2 linked regions of the Puniceibacterium sp. IMCC21224 genome follow. The protein of the gene in region 2 binds, or shares a complex with, the protein of the main gene of each other region. Links are inferred from orthologs where the notes say so. Each region holds a gene or a part of one and is shown on either strand. Other genes may lie near its edges.

Evidence for each region.
Region 1: the proteins of trxA (region 2) and trxB are in contact, whole or in part, in a crystal structure (PDB 1F6M), measured with the Escherichia coli proteins. The link is inferred for Puniceibacterium sp. IMCC21224 from one-to-one orthologs.

What each region holds. Positions count from the first base shown.
Region 1 is NZ_LDPY01000001.1:3,077,383-3,080,325, reverse strand. The notes cover bases 2-2,934. They hold trxB (thioredoxin-disulfide reductase), read right to left. Parts: upstream 2,004-2,934; coding sequence 999-2,003; downstream 2-998. Other genes in these bases: IMCC21224_RS14175 (Hint domain-containing protein), read right to left, coding at 2,757-2,934; IMCC21224_RS14180 (Lrp/AsnC family transcriptional regulator), read left to right, coding at 2,222-2,722; IMCC21224_RS14190 (bifunctional sulfate adenylyltransferase/adenylylsulfate kinase), read right to left, coding at 2-777. Outside these bases: more of IMCC21224_RS14190, read right to left, coding at 1-1; more of IMCC21224_RS14175, read right to left, coding at 2,935-2,943.
Region 2 is NZ_LDPY01000001.1:131,111-133,920, reverse strand. What follows is about bases 7-2,806. They hold trxA (thioredoxin), read right to left. Parts: upstream 1,667-2,806; coding sequence 1,346-1,666; downstream 7-1,345. Other genes in these bases: addA (double-strand break repair helicase AddA), read right to left, coding at 1,750-2,806; clpB (ATP-dependent chaperone ClpB), read left to right, coding at 7-1,032. In the rest of the region: more of clpB, read left to right, coding at 1-6; more of addA, read right to left, coding at 2,807-2,810. UniProt on the Escherichia coli protein: Participates in various redox reactions through the reversible oxidation of its active center dithiol to a disulfide and catalyzes dithiol-disulfide exchange reactions.

The DNA.
Region 1 (2,943 bases), 2.9 Mb from region 2 along the record:
ATTCAGCAGCGACATTGTGGTGGTCGCCGCCGGATATTTGTCCAGCACCGCCTCGTAGCAGCGCACGCGGGTGAAGTGATCGACATCGCCGGGTTTGGTCAGGCCGACAACGGGATGGATCAGCAGGTTGGCTTGTGCCTCTTTCGCGGCGCGGAAGGTCAGTTCCTGGTGCGCGCGGTGCAGCGGGTTGCGTGTCTGGAACGCAACGACCTTGCGCCAGCCCAGTTTGCGGAAATAGGCGCGCAGTTCGTTGGGTGTGTCGCGGCGGGCGCGGAAATCATAGTGCACGGGCTGCTGGATGCCGGTGACCGGGCCGCCCAGATAGACCTTGCCTGCGGTGTTGTGCAGGTAGTTGACGGCCGGGTGCGCGGAATCGTCGGCGCCAAACACTTTTTCGGCCTCAACAGCTTTGTTCGGGACCCATTTGTCGGTGACGGTCATGGTTGCGAGGATCACGCCCTCTTGGTCACGAAGGGCGATGTCCTGACCAACTTCGATGGTTTCGGCGAATTTCTCGCTGACATCCAGGTTGATCGGCATCGGCCAGAGCGACCCGTCGGCAAGGCGCATGTTTTCGACAACGCCGTTGTAATCCTCTTCCGAAAGGAACCCTTTGAGTGGGTTGAACCCACCGTTCATCAGCAGTTCAAGGTCGCAAACCTGGCGCGGGGTCAAGTCATGCGAGGTCAGATTGCCCGCCTCGACCTTGAGTTTCTGAGCGCTTTCGTAAGAAACGTAGAGCTCGGGGATGGGCGCAAGGTTGGTCGACATTGTCATTAGAAAGGATCTCGCTCTTGAAAAGGGGTTCGCGCAGGGCAGAACCTGTGTCTGGCGCGCGTTTAGACCCGGGGATGCCTGTGTTTCAAGCAGTTTGACCGGGTTTTGGCGATTTGGTGCCGAAAAGCCGCGTTGCAGTCATAGCATGACAGGGGGCAGGGCGCAGCAGGGACCACGGCATGCGGAGCTATTGCTGCCTGCCGTAGCCCCTGTTGATCGGATTATTCGGCGGCGCTGGCCGGGGCGCCGTAGCCCAAGGGTTCGGTTGTATCCTTGCCCGAGTCCAGATCCTGTTCCGACAACCAGCGTTCGGCTTCGAGGGCCGCCATGCAGCCCATTCCAGCCGAGGTCACGGCCTGACGGTATTTGTGATCGGTCAGATCGCCGGCCGCAAAGACACCCGGAATCGAGGTTTCCGTTGTCCCCGGTTTGGTCACGACATAGCCGCCGTGATGGGTTTCCAGCGTGTCCTTGACCAATTCGTTGGCGGGTGCGTGGCCGATGGCGACAAAGACACCTTTGGCCGGGATTTCGGTGATCTCGCCGGTTGTCACATGCTTGACCCGGATGCCGGTGACGCCCATCGGGGTGTCTTCGCCAACCACTTCTTCAAGCTGGTGGAACCAGAGCGGTTCAATCTTGGGATTTTTCATCAAGCGATCAATCAGGATTTTTTCGGCGCGCAATTCATCGCGGCGGTGGATCAACGTCACTTTGGAGGCGAAGTTGGTCAAGAACAGCGCTTCTTCGACCGCAGTGTTGCCTCCGCCGATCACGACGATCTCTTGCCCGCGATAGAAAAACCCGTCGCAAGTGGCGCAGGCCGAGACGCCGAACCCCTTGAATTTTTCCTCGGATGGCAGGCCCAACCATTTGGCCCGCGCGCCGGTCGCCAGAATCACCGCATCAGCCGTGTAAACCGTGCCGCTGTCGGATTGCGCGACAAACGGGCGGGTGGCCAGATCAAGCGACGTGATGATGTCGCCGACAATGTCACAGCCCATGGCGCGGGCGTGCCCCTCCATCCGGACCATCAGATCCGGGCCCTGCACCTCGGTATCACCGGGCCAGTTTTCGACCTCGGTTGTGGTGGTCAACTGGCCGCCGGGTTCAAGCCCCTGCACCAGCACAGGTTCCAGCATGGCGCGGGCGGCATAGACGCCGGCAGTATAGCCTGCCGGGCCTGATCCGATGATCAGGACCTTGGAATGGCGGGTGTCGGACATCGGTGGCCTCTTTCGGTTTTGTAGACTGAGTTGATTGACCTTGGTGGTCTGGCTCTTGCATATACGCAACCGAACCGGATCGCGCAAATCCATCGCACAAGGCTGTGAAGTGCAACCTTTGGCGGGTTGTTTCAATAACAATGTTGCGCCCGGACGAACTAATGTTGCGCGCTTTGGTGCGCATGCTATAACAATCGTGAAACAAAGGGGTAGTGGGCATGCCGGGACACAGGCTTGATCCGATCGACCGCAAGATTCTGTCCGAACTTCAGGCCGACGGACGCATGACCAATGTCGAGCTTGCCAGGCGCGTGGGTATTTCCGCGCCGCCCTGCCTGCGCCGTGTGCGTACATTGGAGGAGCAGGGGTTCATTCGCGGCTATCACGCCGAGGTGGACCCGCGCGAATTGGGGTTCGAGGTGCAGGTCTTTGCGATGGTGGGATTGCAGAGCCAGGCAGAAGCCGATCTCAGCGCGTTCGAACAGCGCTGCCGGGACTGGCCGCTGGTTCGCGAATGTCACATGTTGAACGGCGAGGTCGATTTCATCCTGAAATGCGTGGCCCCGGATCTGAGCACCTTTCAGAGCTTTCTGACCGGCCAGCTCTTGACTGCGCCGAATGTGGGCAGCGTCAAGACGTCTCTGGTGATCCGCGGCGCCAAAGACGAACCGGGCGTACCGTTCGACGTTCTTGAGGAACGTCTGTCCCGTTCAGCCTGAGGCGATCAATCTATCTTAGTCGCCCGGCCGGGTTTCAGTTCAGGGTCAGGCTGTCGACAACTTCTCGGGTGGTGCGCGACAGGTTCAGTTCGCCAAAATCCGAGATTTGGTTGAGGTTCGGGAACATCGACAGATAAAGGGCGCGCATATTCGCGCCCTGCGTCGCATCAAAGCCCTGGCCGGGATGATAGGTCTCCATCTCCATGCCACCGACTTCGATC
Region 2 (2,810 bases):
GTGTGGCCCGAGCAGATTGCCCAGGTCGTGGAACGCTGGACCGGCATTCCCACCAGTCGGATGCTGGAAGGCGAGCGCGAAAAACTGCTGCGGATGGAAGACGGCCTGCATAAACGGGTTGTCGGTCAGAATGCAGCCGTGCGGGCGGTGGCCAATGCCGTGCGCCGTGCGCGGGCCGGTCTGAATGACGAGAACCGGCCGCTGGGCTCGTTCCTGTTCCTTGGACCGACTGGCGTTGGTAAAACCGAGCTGACCAAGGCTGTGGCCGAGTTCCTGTTCGATGATGACAACGCGATGGTGCGCGTCGACATGAGCGAATTTATGGAAAAGCACAGCGTTGCGCGTCTGATCGGTGCCCCTCCGGGGTACGTCGGCTATGAAGAAGGCGGTGTACTGACCGAAGCGGTGCGGCGGCGTCCCTATCAGGTGATCCTGTTCGACGAGGTCGAAAAGGCGCATCCGGATGTGTTCAACGTGCTGTTGCAGGTTCTGGACGATGGTGTGCTGACTGATGGTCAGGGGCGCACAGTCGATTTCAAGCAGACGCTGATTGTGCTGACTTCGAACCTTGGGGCACAGGCCCTCAGCATGATGCCGGACGGGGCTGACCCGTCAGATGCGCGGCGCGATGTAATGGATGCAGTGCGGGCGCATTTCCGGCCCGAGTTCCTGAACCGTTTGGATGAAACCATCATCTTTGACCGGCTTGCACGTCAGGACATGGCCGGGATTGTCGAAATCCAGATGCGACGCCTGTTGAAACGTCTTGCCGCGCGCAAGATCGGGCTTAAGCTGGACGACGGGGCACGAAAGTGGCTGGCCGATGAAGGCTATGATCCGGTGTTTGGGGCACGGCCATTGAAACGGGTGATTCAGCGTGCGTTGCAGGATCCGCTGGCTGAGATGCTGCTGGCCGGTGATGTCGCTGATGGTGACCTGATCCCGGTCACGGCGGGCAGCGACGGGCTGATCATTGGCGACCGGGTGGCGGCGTCGAATCGACCCAGACCAGACAATGCCGTCGTCCATTAGCGTCAGCGGCGCATAGCCAAGGCCCGCCAGATCGGCGGGCCTTTTTGGCATTCCTTCGCCGCCACTGGATCCGGGTGACCATATTTGCCTGCGATGGCGCGCGAACACGCTATTTCACCCTCAGATACACCACCGTGTCTGCCGGTCTCTTGTCCGGCAATCGGTCTATTCGCATGTATGTGCCCTGGGCAACGCAACGCAGCGAACGCAAACGCCGTTTATTCCGGCATCCATGCCACCAACAGAGCCATGACAAACGAAAAAGGGCCCGCGTGCTGCGCGGGCCCTTTGGGATCTGAGTCTGAGACGAGGTTCAGATTGAGTCTTCGATCCAGCCTTTGAGCGCCGCCTTGGGGGCTGCGCCGGCACGGTTCGAAATCACCTGACCGTCCTTAAAGATGAACAGCGCCGGTATGCCGCGCACGCCCATGGCCGCGGCGGAATTGGGGTTGCTGTCGACATCGACCTTGGCGACTTTGATCTTGTCGCCGTATTCAGCGGCCAACTCTTCCAGAGCCGGGCCGATCTGTTTGCACGGCCCGCACCATTCGGCCCAGAAATCCACAATAACAGGAACGGCGGAGTTTTTTACTTCGTCGTCAAAAGTGGCGTCGGTCACAGCGACGGTTGCCATCGGCTTTCTCCTAGCAGCTTGGGAATGGGGGTCCAGCACCCCCGCTTGTCTGGTAGTGAAAGTATGGACCCGCACCGGCAACGTCAAGGCATGCCCGCACGATCAAGCGCTTGTGTGATCAGCGCGGCAGGCATCGGCATGTAGTGGGCGGTTTCGGTCCAGAGGATGCCAACCTCGATCGCGCGTTCGGGATAGATTTGCGCCAGAATCGCGGCATAGGCCCCCAACTGACGCAACAACCCGTCCGGGCAGGCCTGGGGCGTTGCCGGCACTGTGTGGTTGGTTTTGAAATCGACGGCCGTGACCTGTGTATCGGTCACGATCAGCCGGTCGATCACCCCAGAAAGCCGCGTTTCCATTTCGGGAATTGCGGCAGTCAGCTGCACTTCGGCCAGAGTTTCAGGCGCGAAGAACGGCGCGAGGTCGGGCAGGTCCAACAGACGTATGGCACCGGCTGTCAGCGCCTGCGCTTCGTCGTTTGTTGTGCTCTTGTCCAACCGCGACAGGATCAGCGGCCCGATTTCCGGGCGCTTGCGCGGGTCAATGGCGGGCAGGTGCTCCAACAGGGCGTGAATCAGGGTGCCGCGTCGCTTGGCGGCTTCCTCGCTCAGGCCGTCCATGCCGGGCAGCGCCTTGGGCCCGCCCAGGTCCGACGGGCTGAGTGTTGGGGCGGGCAGCTGCGGCTCTGGCGCTGGGCGGGAGAATTGCGGTGGCAGGTCAACGGTTCGACGTTGCACGGTATCAGGGATCTCAAGGTCCAGGACGGACCAGTCGGTCTGACCCAGAACCAGACCGTCGCCACCACCAAGGTCGCCGAAATCGTAGGGATGCGGTGCGGCTCCCGAACGGCGCATCCCTTCGGACACCTTATCGTACCAAGCCTCGCCCTTTTTGCCCAAATCACCCGCCGCCGCCACGATCAGCCAGCTTTCGGCGCGCGTCAGAGCCACATATAGCAGCCGGTCACGTTCGCGCGCTTCGGCCTCTTTCGCCGTGATGGACAGGCTGTCGTGCAGCGGAGGCATCTGATCCGAGGTTTGTTTCCACACGGCGTCAGCGCCGTGGCGCAAAAGATTGCCACGCAGCGTCGTGTTCGGCTGGGCGCAGTCGGGCAGGATGACGATGGGCGCTTCCAGCCCCTTGG